Regions from separate parts of the Streptomyces sp. NPDC111520 genome, predicted to be linked through region 3. Evidence: riboswitches for the same ligand, from Rfam matches in the RefSeq annotation. Region 3 holds a riboswitch; each other region holds the start of a gene.
The links. A riboswitch is a leader RNA that binds a small molecule or an ion and turns the genes downstream of it on or off. The one in region 3 is predicted to bind S-adenosylmethionine.

Region 1: linked by a shared signal. The riboswitch ahead of ACZ7MY_RS00045 (aminotransferase class V-fold PLP-dependent enzyme) and the one ahead of ACZ7MY_RS40060 (glutathione S-transferase C-terminal domain-containing protein) in region 3 are both predicted to bind S-adenosylmethionine.
Region 2: linked by a shared signal. The riboswitch ahead of thrC (threonine synthase) and the one ahead of ACZ7MY_RS40060 (glutathione S-transferase C-terminal domain-containing protein) in region 3 are both predicted to bind S-adenosylmethionine.

The regions. Positions count from the first base shown of each region.
Region 1 is NZ_JBVKBW010000001.1:7,075-11,712, reverse strand. It holds gene qcrB (cytochrome bc1 complex cytochrome b subunit) at 1-822, shown strand, start outside; gene trpD (anthranilate phosphoribosyltransferase) at 950-2,014, shown strand; SAM riboswitch class IV at 2,177-2,293, shown strand; gene ACZ7MY_RS00045 (aminotransferase class V-fold PLP-dependent enzyme) at 2,446-3,819, shown strand; gene ACZ7MY_RS00040 (Lrp/AsnC family transcriptional regulator) at 3,856-4,137, opposite strand; gene ACZ7MY_RS00035 (rhomboid family intramembrane serine protease) at 4,134-4,638, opposite strand, start outside.
Region 2 is NZ_JBVKBW010000002.1:344,712-349,349, reverse strand. It holds gene groL (chaperonin GroEL) at 1-235, opposite strand, end outside; gene ACZ7MY_RS05650 (cold-shock protein) at 596-802, opposite strand; gene ACZ7MY_RS05645 (MoaD/ThiS family protein) at 1,226-1,504, opposite strand; gene thrC (threonine synthase) at 1,549-2,835, opposite strand; SAM riboswitch class I at 2,854-2,981, opposite strand; gene ACZ7MY_RS05635 (glucosyl-3-phosphoglycerate synthase) at 3,139-4,110, shown strand; gene ACZ7MY_RS05630 (alpha,alpha-trehalose-phosphate synthase (UDP-forming)) at 4,205-4,638, shown strand, end outside.
Region 3 is NZ_JBVKBW010000031.1:50,444-55,081, forward strand. It holds gene ACZ7MY_RS40055 (LysR substrate-binding domain-containing protein) at 486-752, shown strand; gene ACZ7MY_RS40060 (glutathione S-transferase C-terminal domain-containing protein) at 1,366-2,151, opposite strand; SAM riboswitch class IV at 2,352-2,495, opposite strand; gene ACZ7MY_RS40065 (amino acid ABC transporter permease) at 3,085-4,089, shown strand; gene ACZ7MY_RS40070 (amino acid ABC transporter ATP-binding protein) at 4,086-4,638, shown strand, end outside.

The DNA of each region.
Region 1 (4,638 bases), on a different contig from region 3:
TTCTTCATCGTCTTCGGTGTCATCGCGGCCATGTCCGCGCTGGTCTCCGTCAACCCGGTGTGGGCGTACGGCCCCTACCGGCCGGACCAGGTGTCGACCGACGCCCAGCCCGACTGGTACATGGGCTTCTCCGAGGGCCTGATCCGCATCATGCCGGGCTGGGAGATCAACTTCGCGGGCCACACGCTCGTCCTGGGCGTGTTCATCCCGCTGGTGATCTTCCCGCTGGTCCTGGGCTTCATGGGCGTCTACCCGTTCCTGGAGTCCTGGGTCACCGGTGACAAGCGCGAGCACCACCTGCTCGACCGCCCGCGCAACCGGCCGGTCCGCACGGGCATCGGCGCGGCCTGGATCAGCCTCTACCTGATCCTGCTCGTCGGTGGTGGCAACGACCTCTTCGCGACCCGCTTCCACCTGTCGATCAACGCGATCACCTGGGTGGTCCGGATCTCGTTCTTCGTGCTGCCGGTGCTGGTCTTCTTCGTCACCAAGCGGATCTGCCTGGGTCTGCAACGGCGCGACCGCGACAAGGTGCTGCACGGTCGTGAGACCGGCATCATCAAGCGGCTCCCGCACGGTGAGTTCATCGAGATCCACGAGCCGCTGGAGCAGGGCTCGCTGTTCAAGCTCACCGCGCACGAGCAGCCCAAGCCGCTCGACGTCGGCCCCGAGGTCGACGAGAACGGCGTGGAGAAGAAGGTCGGCCGCACCGCGAAGCTGCGCGCCAGGCTGTCCCGCGGCTACTACGGCGAGGGAACGCAGATCGACAAGCCCACCGTCGAGGAGTACGAGGAGATCACGAGCGGCCACGGTCACCACTGATCACTGAAGCTGTGCCACCGGGCAGGGTCCCGTCCATCCGATGGACGGGGCCCTTTCCCGTTCCCCCGCGCCGATAGGCTGGGGCCCGAAGACTTCCCGCCGCACGTCAGACCCCGTGGAGTGGACCATGAGCGTTGTGAACCCCGCCGGAGGCGCATCAGTGGCGGGCGGCTCCTGGCCCGACGTCCTGGGCGCACTGCTGAACGGCAGGGACCTCACGGCCGCGGAGGCGGCCTGGGCGATGGACCGGATCATGAGCGGCGAGGCCTCGGACGCCCAGGTCGCCGGCTTCATGGTGGCCCTGCGGGCCAAGGGCGAGACCGTCGAGGAGGTCACCGGCCTCGTCGAGTCGATGTACGCGCACGCGGAGCCGCTGGAGATCCCCGGCCCCGCCGTGGACATCGTCGGCACCGGCGGCGACCGGGCCAGGACGGTGAACATCTCCACGATGTCCGCCATCGTCATCGCGGGCACGGGCGCCAAGGTCGTCAAGCACGGCAACCGCGCGGCCAGCAGCGCCAGCGGGGCCTCCGACGTCCTGGAGAAGCTGGGCATCAACCTCGACCTGCCCGCCGCCCGGGTGGCGGCGGTCGCCGAGGAGACCGGGATCACCTTCTGCTTCGCGGCGAAGTTCCACCCCGCGATGAGGTTCGCCGCCCCGGCCCGCCGCGACCTCGGCGTCCCCACCTCGTTCAACATCCTCGGCCCGCTGACCAACCCGGCCCGGGTGGGGGCCTCTGCCGTAGGGTGCTTCGACACCCGGATGGCCGGCCTGATCGCGGGCGTCCTGGCCCGCCGCGGCTCCTCCGCGCTGGTGTTCCGGGGCGACGACGGGCTGGACGAGCTGACGGTCACGGCCACCTCCCAGGTGTGGGTGGTGCGCGACGGGAAGGTCGAGCAGGAGTCCTTCGACCCGCGCGACGTCGGCATCGAGCTGGTGCCGATCGAGGCGCTGCGGGGCGCGGACGCCGCCTACAACGCCGACGTCGCCCGGCGGTTGCTGGCCGGCGAGACCGGCCCGGTCCGCGACGCGGTGCTGCTCAACTCGGCTGCCGCGCTGGTCGCGTTGGAGGGCGCGGGCGGTGGGCTGACCGACGGGATCGCGGCCGGGATCGCCCGGGCGGCCGAGTCGATCGACTCGGGCGCGGCCGCCCGCACCCTGGAGCGCTGGGCCGCGGCCACGCACGCGTAGGGCGGGCGTACGGGAACGGCCGTGGAGGGCCGGGGCGGTTGCCCCGGCCCTCCGTGGCGTTCGCGGCGGGACGGACGGCCCGGGGCGGGGGCCCGGGGCCGGCCCGTCCGGGATGCGGACCGCGGCTTGCGGCGTCACACCCGTGTGGCATGATGCTGCGCAGGTCACGAGTGACAGCGAAACGGCCCCGGCCCGCTGTCCGGCAACCCTCCTTCCGTGGCGGGGTGCCCCGGGTGATGACCAGGCCGTAGGCAGCGAGGTCTGCGGCAAGCGCGGTCAGAGGAGTTCCTCCATGAGCAAGCGAATGCGCTAGGGCCTTCGGGGCCCCCTGTCGCGTACCCACCCTCCCCGGGCGTCCGCCCGCCGTGCCGAGGGCTTTCCCGTCATCACTGACGTTCCTTCACTCCCGCCTGCACCCAGGAGACTTCGCCATGTCGCCGCGCCCTGCCCTGCCCTCCACCGTCCACACCCCGCTGCCCGTGCTGGGGCGTGAGGTCCTCGTGCCGCTGGTGACCGGGGGCGAGGTCGGCTACGCCGCCCTCGACTACGCGGCCAGCGCGCCCGCGCTGCAGCGGGTCTGGGACGACGTGGCGGCCTACGCGCCCTACTACGGCAGCGTGCACCGGGGGGCCGGCTACCTCTCCCAGCTGTCGACGGACCTGTTCGAGCAGAGCCGGGCCACGGTCGCGGAGTTCCTCGGCTGTCGCCCCGGCGACCAGGTGGTCTTCACCCGCTCCACCACGGACTCGCTGAACCTGCTGGCCGCCGTCCTGCCCGCCGGCACCGGCGTCCTCGTCTTCGAGACCGAGCACCACGCCTCCCTGCTGCCGTGGCGGGACGCCGACGTGACCTACCTCGACGCCCCCCGCACGCCGGCCGAGGCGGTGGCGACGCTGGAGCGGGCCCTGGCCGCCCGGGTGGCGGACGGACCGGCGCTGGTCTGCGTGACCGGGGCGTCCAACGTGACCGGCGAGCTGTGGCCGGTGCGGGAACTGGCCGCGGCGGCCCACGCACATGGTGCCCGGATCGTGCTGGACGCGGCGCAGCTCGCCCCGCACCACCCGGTCGACATCGCGGAACTCGACGTGGACTGGGTGGCCTTCTCCGGACACAAGCTGTACGCGCCGTTCGGCTCCGGGGTGCTCGCGGGCCGCGCCGACTGGCTGTGCGCGGCCGAGCCCTACCTGGCCGGCGGCGGCGCCTCGCGTCGGGTGGCCCGCGGCGCGGACGGCGGGGTGGACGTCGACTGGCACACCACGGCCGCCCGGCACGAGGCGGGCTCGCCCAACGTCATCGGCGCCTACGCGATCGCCTCGGCCTGCCGCACGTTGACGGAGGCCGGCTTCGGCCGGCTGGTCGAGCGGGAGCAGGCGCTGGTGGCCCGGGTGCGGGCCGGACTGGCGGAGGTGCCCGAGGTGAAGGTGCTCTCGCTCTTCGGCGACGACGCCCCCCGGGTCGGCGTCATCTCCTTCGTCGTCGAGGGCTGGAACAGCTCCCACTTCGCGGCGGCGCTCTCCGCCGAGTACGGGATCGGCGTCCGCGACGGCCTCTTCTGCGCGCACCCGCTGGTGCGCACCCTGCTCGGGGGCAGCGAGCAGGAGCCGGGTGAGTGCGGGGCCCCCGAGGCCGCCCCGGACGGGGCCGGCCCCGCGCTCAACGCGATCCGGGTGTCCTTCGGCGCGGGCACCCCGGACGAGCACGTGGAGCGCTTCGTCGACGCGGTGCGGGAGCTCGTGGCGGAGGGCGCCAAGTGGCGCTACCGCACCGAGGACGGCCGCTGCGTGCCGGACCGCGGCCAGGCGTAGCGGCAGGTCCCGGGCGTCCCGGGCGTCCTAGGCGTCCTAGGCGTCCAGGCCGATGGCGAAGGCCGCCTCGAGGTCGTGCTGGGAGTAGGTGCGGAACGCCACGTGGGTGTCCGTGGCCTCGACGCCGGGGATCTTGCTGATCCGGCCCGGGATGACGTCCGCGAGCTCGTCGTGCCGGGCCACCCGCACCATGGCGACCAGGTCGTACGTCCCCGTGACGGAGTAGACCTCGCTGACGCTGTCGAGCGAAGCGATGGACTCCGCGATCTCGGGGATACGGTCGACGCTGGTCTTGATGAGCACGATCGCGGTGATCACGGCTGTAGGTCTCCTTGGGTCGCCCTGGCTGCGGGCTCCAGCTTAGGCGTTGTCCGATAGCACACCCACGCGCACAGGAAGCCGAAGACGAAGCCGGTGATGTGGGCGAGGTAGGCCGTGCCGGGACCCGTCTGCTGGATCTCGCCAGCCAGCCACTGCAGCACGAACCAGAAGATCAGCACCATCCAGGCGGGGAAGCGCAGCGGCAGGAAGAAGAGGAAGGGGAAGACGCTGGTCACCCGGGCCTTGGGGTAGAGGTAGAGGTACGCGCCGAGCACCCCGGAGATCGCCCCGGACGCGCCGACCAGGGTCTGGGTGGAGGAGGTGTGCCCGAGCGCGTAGCCGTACGTCGCGATGTAGCCCGAGGCGACGTAGAAGAGCAGGAAGCGGAAGCGGCCCATGCGGTACTCGACGTTGTCGCCGAAGACCCACAGGAAGAGCATGTTGCCGAGCAGGTGGACCCAACTGCCGTGCACGAACATCGCGGTGAGCACCGAGACG
Region 2 (4,638 bases), on a different contig from region 3:
TCTTCGCGACCTCCTTGACCAGCTCCGCGCCGATCTTCTCGTACGGGTCCTCGAGCTCGATCTCCTTGGCGATGGACACACCATCGTTGGTGATCGTGGGGGCGCCCCACTTCTTCTCGAGGACGACGTTGCGGCCCTTGGGGCCGAGGGTGACCTTGACGGCGTCGGCGAGCTGGTTCATCCCGCGCTCGAGACCGCGCCGTGCCTCCTCGTCGAACGCGATGATCTTGGCCATGTGAAGTGGTCCTCCCGGACTTGGGGTCCCCCCGCGGCGCACGGCTGCGGGGAAGGATTACTCCAGGACCGCGCCGGCGCCCGCGACGGACGGCCTGCCCTCCCGCCGGTTCCTTTCCGGCGTTCGAGCGGGCCTCACCCACTCGGTCCTTTGTCACTCTCAACGTCAGAGTGCTAACGCCAATGATTAGCACTCGCCCTAGGAGAGTGCAAGCCGCTTGGCCGGTGCCGTGGACAACCCGCAGGTCCCGGTCCGCGGGCCCCCGGACAGCACGAAGGCCCGCCCCTGTGCGGGGCGGGCCTCGACGCGTACGTTTGAGCGGCCGTACGCGAAAGTGCTCCGTGGCCGATGCGCGGCGCGTCAGCCGGCTGCGAGACGGACCATGTCCGCCTGCGGCCCCTTCTGGCCCTGCGAGATCTCGAACTCGACCCGCTGACCTTCCTCGAGGGTGCGGTAGCCGTCCATCTGGATCGCGCTGTAGTGCACGAAGACGTCCGCACCACCGTCGACCGCGATGAAGCCGTAGCCCTTCTCCGCGTTGAACCACTTGACGGTGCCCTGAGCCATTCCTAACTCCCCTATTGCTGGCCCTTCGCAGACCCGCACCTCGCGGACCCGGGTCAGACCTCACCCCCTACAGCCAAGGGGGCGTGCGCCGGAACGCGTCGACCGCGGCTGAATGTATCTGCCCGGACGCTGTCTGCAACAGGTCAATCGGACGAGAATTCCGGGCACACGGAATCGGAAGAAGAGCCTGTTCGGCGAATAATCCGGGGCAACTCGGACCGGACATAGGGGGCCAACACGACAAACGCCACGTGAATTTGGCGATAAATCGTCGACAAGACCGCCCCGGGAAGGGGGGTTGCGCAGAGCGTTGCAGGGAGTTGCGACCTGCTCAGGGCAACTGTACAGGCCTTCAACTACCCCTCACGCACACAGGGGTGCCGGGAGGTACCCGGCACCCCTGTCGCCCGCGGGCCGTGCGGCTCAGCAGCCTCCGGCCACCGCCGGGATGATCGAGACGGACGCGCCCTCGCCCACCGAGGTCTGCAGCCCCTCGGAGAAACGGACGTCGTCGTCGTTCACGTAGACGTTCACGAAACGGCGCAGCTTGCCCGTGTCGTCCAGGACCCGCGCGGAGATGCCGGGGTGGTTCCGCTCCAGCGAGTCGATGACCTGGGCCAGGGTGCCGCCCTCGGCCGGGACCTCGGCCAGGCCGCCGGTGTAGGTGCGGAGGATGGTGGGGATGCGGACGGTAGCGCTCATGATGCGGGGTTCACCTTCAGTCTGGGTCAGCCGGTGCGGTGGGGTCAGCCGGCCAGGCCGGCGGCGCGGAACGCGTCGAGGCTCGGGCGGATGGTGGCCGTGGGACGGGAGGTCGGGGCGACGGCGTCCAGCGTCTTGAGGCCGTCGCCGGTGTTGAGGACGACGGTCTCCCCGGCCGGGTCGAGCTGCCCGGTCTCGATGAGCTTGCGCAGCACGCCGACGGTCACGCCGCCGGCCGTCTCGGCGAAGATGCCCTCGGTCCGGGCGAGCAGCTTGATGGCGTCGACGATCTGCTCGTCGGTGACGTCCTCCACCGCGCCGCCGGTGCGCCGGGCGATGTCCAGCACATAGGGGCCGTCCGCCGGGTTGCCGATGGCGAGCGACTTGGCGATGGTGTTCGGCTTCTGCGGGCGCACGACGTCCTGCCCGGCCTTGTAGGCGGTGGACACCGGGGAGCACCCCTCCGCCTGGGCGCCGTAGATGCGGTACGGCTTGTCCTCGACCAGGCCGAGCTTGATCAGCTCCTGGAGCCCCTTGTCGATCTTCGTCAGCTGGGAGCCCGAGGCGATCGGGATGACGATGTTGTCCGGCAGGCGCCAGCCCAGCTGCTCGCAGATCTCGTACGCGAGCGTCTTGGAGCCCTCGCCGTAGTAGGGGCGCAGGTTGACGTTGACGAAGCCCCAGCCCTCGCCGATCGGGTCGCCGATCAGCTCGCTGCAGAAGCGGTTGACGTCGTCGTACGTGCCCTCGATGCCGACCAGCTCGCCGCCGTAGACCGCGGCCATGACGACCTTGCCCTCCTCCAGGTCGTGCGGGATGAACACGCAGGAGCGGAAGCCGGCCCGGGCGGCCGCGGCGCCCACGGCGCCGGCCAGGTTGCCGGTGGAGGAGCAGGACAGCGTGGTGAGGCCGAAGGTGCGGGCGGCCTCCAGGGCGATGGCGACGACCCGGTCCTTGAAGGAGTGCGTCGGGTTGCCGGAGTCGTCCTTGACGTACAGGCCGCCGGTGACGCCCAGTTCGCGGGCGAGGTTGTCGGCCTTGACCAGCTTGGTGAAGCCCGGGTTGAGGTTGGGCTTGGCGGCCACGTCCGCGGGGACGGGCAGCAGCGGCGCGTAGCGCCAGATGTTGTTCGGCCCGGACTCGATCCGCTTGCGGAGGGTCTCGGGGTCGCCGCTCGGGAGGTCGTACGCCACTTCGAGCGGCCCGAAACAGACCTCGCAGGCGAAGAGGGGGGCCAGCGGGAAGCGCTCGCCGCACTCGCGGCAGGAGAGCGCGGACGCGGGGCCGAAGGCGGAGTCGGTGGACGCGGGTGCAACGGTCTGCGCAGCCATGTCAGGCGAGGCCCTTTCTCCTCATCTTCCTCGCGGCGCATTTCGCCGCGAGACGGAATTGGCACCTTCCCCACCTGGACCTCGCGGTCGGCGGGAGGGTTGCCGGGGCTTCAACGGGCCGTTCCCTCTGCCCCTCTGGATGAGCGGTATGGCGCCGGGCGCAGGGCCCGGGCATTTGTCGGACGGGGCGCGATCACCGTGGACATACGATGGTCATGCCTCGTGTTCAAGACTGTAACCGACGACCTCGAACCTGGTCATAGGCCGTCCGTCCTTCGAGACGGGCAGAAACGGAGCGATCCAGTGCTCGACGAGGTGGCCCGCTGGCTGCGGCGGCGGTCCTGGACGGCGGACCACAGGCCACTGCCGCAACTGCTCGCCGCCAAGCGCGCGGCCGGTGCGCGCGGCACGGTCAGCGTCGTGCTGCCCGCCCTCGACGAGGAGGCCACGGTCGGGGCGATCGTCGGGACGATCCGCCGCGAGCTGATGAGCGAGGCGGTCCCGCTGGTCGACGAACTCGTCGTGCTGGACTCCGGTTCCACCGACCGCACGGCCGAGGTCGCGGCCGCCGCGGGCGCGGTCGTCGTCCACCGGGACGAGGTGCTCCCCCGGCTGCCCGCGCTGCCCGGCAAGGGCGAGGTGCTGTGGCGCTCGCTGCTCGTGACGCGCGGGGAGATCGTCTGCTTCGTCGACTCCGACCTGCGGGAGTTCGACGCACGCTTCGTGTCGGGGATCGTCGGGCCGCTGCTCACGGACCCGGACCTGCAGCTGGTCAAGGCGATGTACGACCGGCCGCTGGAGACCGGGGGCACGGTCCTGCCGGCCGGCGGGGGCCGGGTGACGGAGCTGGTCGCGCGGCCGCTGCTCAACCTGCACTGGCCGCAGCTGGCGGGGTTCGTCCAGCCCCTCGGCGGCGAGTACGCGGCGCGGCGCTCGCTGCTGGAGCGGCTGCCGTTCCCCGTGGGGTACGGGGTGGAGCTGGGGCTGCTGGTGGACGCGCTCAACACGGTCGGGCTCGACGCGCTCGCCCAGGTCGACGTGGGCGTCCGGCACCACCGCCACCAGGACGGCCAGGCGCTGGGCCGCATGGCGGCGGCGATCTACCGGACCGCGCAGATCCGGCTGGCGCGCGGCCATCTCGTGCGGCCCGTCCTCACCCAGTTCGACCGGGCGCCGGGCGGCGGTTTCGAGCCGCGCGTCCACGAGGTCGCGACGGAGGAACGCCCCCCGATGCGCACGGTCCCCGAGTACGCCCACCGCCGCGCCGTGGCGTAGGTCCCCGGCCCGGGGGCCCCGGCGGGAGGCCGGAAACCCCCGGCTGGGCTAGCTCGTACGTTTGCGGTCAGGGATGCGTGGCTAGGCTGGCCGCATGGTCGCTTCGCATGCCGCGCGCGTTCTGGTCGCGTCCAACCGCGGCCCCGTGTCGTACAGCCTCCGCGAGGACGGCACGCTCGACCCCCGCCGCGGCGGCGGCGGACTCGTCTCGGGCCTGAGCGCGATCGGGCCGGACGCGGACGCCGTCTGGGTCTGCGCGGCCCTGGGCGAGGGGGACCGGGCCGCCGTGCTGCGCAGCTCCGGGGGCACGGGCCGGCTGCCCACCACCGACACCGGCGGCCAGCACGTACGGATGCTGGACATCCCGGCGGACACCTTCGCCTCGGCGTACAACGGCATCGCCAACTCGGTCCTGTGGTTCGTCCACCACATGCTGTTCCAGACCCCGCTGGAGCCCGTCTTCGACGAGGACTTCCGCGAGCAGTGGGCGGCGTACGTGGCGTACAACTCCGCCTTCGCCGACGCGCT
Region 3 (4,638 bases):
CAGGCCAACTGCACGTCGAGCCCGCTGATGGGTCCTGACCCCTACGTCGGGCTACGCAGGTGGCTGCCACTGCCGTTGTATCCATTCGGATGGCCGTCGACGAGCACGGAGCTCCAGTACTCGGCATGCGAAGCGTCGGCGTGGCGCCAGCGCCGAAGCGTACTTTCGCACTTGAGCAGCCACCGGCCCTCGTGCAACGGGCTGTCCGACGATTCGATGAGGTACTGGGCGAAGCGGTGGGCCCACCGGTCCGGGCTGCCCGCCAGAGCGCGCCCCGCGTCGGCGCGCAACGGCGGGAGAAGGAGTGGTACTCGTCGGTGCGCCAGAAGTCCACGCCCTGGAGGTGTTCTTCGACAACGGCGAGCAGCACGGGCCGCGACAACTGGGAGACCAGCAGCAGCCGCCCGGCACTGAACACGCACACTCCCGGCTGGAGACGGTCCTGTACGTCCAGAGACAGGCCCACTCACGTGCCGTCGTCCCGCGTGACATCGCTGCCGCGGGTGGCCTACGAGGCCCGCGGCTGGCAGACACGCCTGGGGCTCGTCGCCGCTGGGCTGGGCGTCTCGGTCCTGCCCGCACTGGCGGCAGACACCGTCCCAAACGGCGTGAAGTGGCTGCGAGTGGAGGACCCCGCCCTCGTACTCAACAGAGAGACCGTGATGGTCACGGCCGCCGACGCGTCAGCTGCCGCGAGAGCCATTCTGCAAGCCATGCGCGACGAGATCGGACACGCCCCGGAGCGCCAATGAGACCGGTGCGCTTACGCAAGCGCGCGATCGCTCGGGATCGAAAGGCGTCTGATCGTCGGGGCGGGCGTGACCTTACGAGCATCAGCACACTCCACTCCGCCACCTTCGCGTCGGCACGAGCAGTCGAGTGGTAGAAGCCGCGCGTCTCTATGACTCGAACTCTATGTAGTCGATATCGGTGAACTCCACCTGCAGGCGGGTGGCGCGGCGGTCGCGGAAGCAGAAGTCCCGCAGGCCCTCGGCGCCGACCACACGCAGTTGCTGCTCGCCGGCGCCCTGGTCCTGGGCCAGGAGTGCGGTTGCAGCGCACGGGCCGCTGCGAATTGAGCGACAGCAGGCAGCCGGACACCCTGCCCTCCGCAGCGACGGCCGGCCAGCGCATCGTGTCCGCCCTCGAAGACGACGGCTACCACGTCGAGCACATCGACCACCCACGCGGCCGGCGCACCCCCGCACCGTGGTCAGGTCCTCAGCCGAACTCCTCGACCAGCCTGCCGCCGATCCCTCCATCCCATGTATCCGGGCGCGCCCCGCCCTTCCGGCCCGGGACGCCTGAGCGACCGGCCGACCCGACCCCCGTGCTCGCCCTACGCGGCGGGGACGGCTCCGTGCGTTACGACACGGGCGTGAGGGCCCCACCTGCCCGCTGCTCGCGGAACACCGGGTGCGCGTCCAGACGGGCGGCGTACGCCGAGAGGTGGGTGTGGCGGGAGAGCAGGCCGCTGTCGAGGTGGGTGAGGGCCACCCACACGTCGACGTCGGCCGCAGTCAGGTGCGCGCCGAGGACGTGGGCCCCGCGGGCCAGTCTGCGGTCCAGCAGGTCGAGGGTGGCATGGAGGGTCCGCAGCGCCGCGTCGCGCTCGGACGGCGCCCCGTCCGCGGCCTGACGGGCGGCCCGCGTGACGCCGGCGTCCACCGTGCGCCGGATGGTCTCGATGTCGGCCAGGAGCGCCGGGGGATACAGCTGCGGCACGGGACGGCACCCTTCGGCGCCGAGGCGGCCCGCGAGGTCTCCGAGGATGTCCGGAGTGTGGTTGCTGACGACCCGTCCGGTCCACCGGTCGCACAGCGCGGGCACCGTGAGCGGGCCGTCGTAGCGGTGCCACGTGGCCTCGTAGGCCCCGCGCAGCGCCGCGAGCGCCGTGCCGCCCGCGGCACCCGCAGGGACGGGCGTCGTGACGACGGAGTCCCGCAGCCCCAGCAGGTCGAGGGTGATGGCGACCCGCTGCGAGAGCGGACATCCTGGGGAAAGGAACAACTCGTAGCGACGGGGCGCCGGGTAGAAGCCGCCGGCGAGGTCGACACCGATGCGGCTGCGGAAGCGCTCGGGACGTGACGTGGGCGGCAGCGCGGAACAGAGCACGTGGAGGCCGGGTTCGAGCGGGATCGTGTCGGTCATGCCCTCTCCAAGGCGTGGCGGCCACCGGTCACCCCGTGGAGGCACCGGCGGCGGAACGGCTGAAGGTCCTGGGTGGAGGTCAGCCGGCCGCGCCGAACGCGCTGCAGACGCGCAGGAGGTCGATGTGCAGACGGCGGGTGAGGAACAGGACTCGTGCCCTGGGCATGTCCGCCTCCCCGGCTCGGGGCCCGCGGGACGCGGGACCGCGCTTGCCCCGCCGCGCCGGCGGGGCCAGGTCGTCACCCGGGGCACCCCACCGCGATGTGAGGGTTGCCCGTCAGCGGGCCGGGGCCGATGACCCACCGTGCCGCGGGGCGGTGTGGGGGGCGCTGACGATCGTGACCTGCCCATCAGTGTCGAGTCGTCAAACCCCGCGCGTCAAGGCAGCGGTGCGCGTCTCATCGCACCGCTCACGATGTGAGACAGGGTCGTTGACATTCCCTGCGGGCCGTGCCTAACTTACGCCGCAGATCGGGCAGGAACTCCGGCGCGAGTCCGGACCCGCCGGACGGCGACCTCCGTGTCGCGGTGCGGTGCCCCGGACGACGACCGGACCGTACGGCCCGACGACGACGGTGAACGCGAGGCCCCGCGGGGCGGAACGGTGACGGTGACGACAATGCACGCAGCCCCGGGGACGGCCGCACAGCGGCCCCACGGCCGCGTCACGTCGCCCCCGCGGCTGCCCGTCGGCCCGCACCACTTCCACAGCGCCCTCTGTTGCGCGTGTACCGCGCCCTGTCGCGCCCTCTGTCAAGGCTGACGGCTTCCTGACCCCGGCACACCGCCGCTGACGCGGCGTTGTCCCCACCCACCCGGGCCCGCCCGCTTTGCCCCGCCTCCCGTCGTCGCCACGCCCGCCGATTCCCTGCCCGGCGGGGTCGCTGCCGCGTGCGCGGCCCGGGCGGGCGTACCGAACCGCTGGAGTCATCCATGACCGAACCACCCGGCACCGCCGTGTCCCCCCGCTCGGCGCCGACCCCACCCGCGCCACCCTTCGGCGGGACACCTTCCGCACCTCCACCGCCCGCCGCACAGCGGGTGCTGCCCCTGCGGCGCCGCGGGCGGCTGCTCGCGGCGGCGATCGTGCTGGTGCTCGTCGCCCAGATCGTCCACGGCCTGGCGACCAATCCCTTCTACCAGTGGGACCGCTTCGCGTACTGGTTCGTCCGGCCGGTGATCCTCGACGGACTGCTCGTCACGCTGGAGGTGACCGCGTACAGCGCGGCGCTCGGTCTGCTCGGCGGGATCGCGCTCGCGCTCGCCAGGCTCTCCGGCAGCCCCGTGCTGCGCGCCGTCAGCTGGACGTACACCTGGCTCTTCCGCTCGGTGCCGCTCATCGTCGTGCTGCTGTTCCTGTACAACTTCAGCGCGCTGTACCGGACGCTGAGCCTGGGTGTGCCCTTCGGGCCGGCCTTCCTCACCTTCGACGAGTCCAGGCTCGCCACCGATCTGGCGGTCGCCGTCGTCGGTCTGAGCCTCAACGAGGCGGCCTACGCTTCGGAGGTCGTGCGGGCCGGGATCCTCTCCGTGGACCAAGGGCAGCACGAGGCGGCCGCCGCGCTCGGTCTGCCGAAGCGCTACCAGTTCGCCAGGATCGTGCTTCCGCAGGCGCTGCGGTCCGTCGTCCCCAACTACGTCAACCAGCTCATCGGGCTGATCAAGGGGACCTCGCTGGTCTTCTACGTCTCGCTGCTCGACCTGTTCGGCTCGGTACAGAGCATGGGCAGCACCTATCCCGGCGACATCGTGCCCCTGCTGCTGGTCGCCACCGTCTGGTACGTGATCCTCACCAGTGTCGTCTCCGTCGTCCAGTTCTACGTCGAGCGGCACTACTCGCGCGGCGCGCTGCGCACGCTCCCGCCGACCCCCCTGCAGAAACTGCGGACCGCGCTGGGCGACCTGCGGGCCCGCGTCCGGGCGGAGACCGCGACATGACCACCGACGTACGACCTGCCGCCGTCGAGGTCCACGACGTGCACAAGTGGTACGGGGCCCTTCGGGTACTGGAGGGGGTCAGCCTGACGGTCCGGCCCGGGGAGGTCACCGCCGTCATCGGCCCGTCCGGATCCGGCAAGTCCACGCTGCTGCGTGTCATCAACCACCTGGAGAAACCGGAGGCCGGTCACGTCAGTGTGGACGGCGAGCTCATCGGCGTGCGCCGGCACGGCGACCGGCTCAAGGAACTGAGCGAGCGCGTGATCCTCACCCAGCGCAGCCGGATCGGCTTCGTCTTCCAGAACTTCAACCTCTTCCCGCACCTCAACGTCCTGGACAACGTGGCCGCCGCCCCGGTGGCGACCGGCAGGCTGCGCAAGCCGGAGGCGCGGGAGCTGGCCCGCACCCTGCTCGGCCGGGTGGGACTGGCCGACAGGACCGCGGCCTACCCGCGGCAGTTGTCCGGCGGCCAGCAGCAGCGCGTGGCCATCGCCCGGGCACTCGCCCTGCGCCCCGGCGTCATCCTCTTCGACGAACCCACCTCCGCCC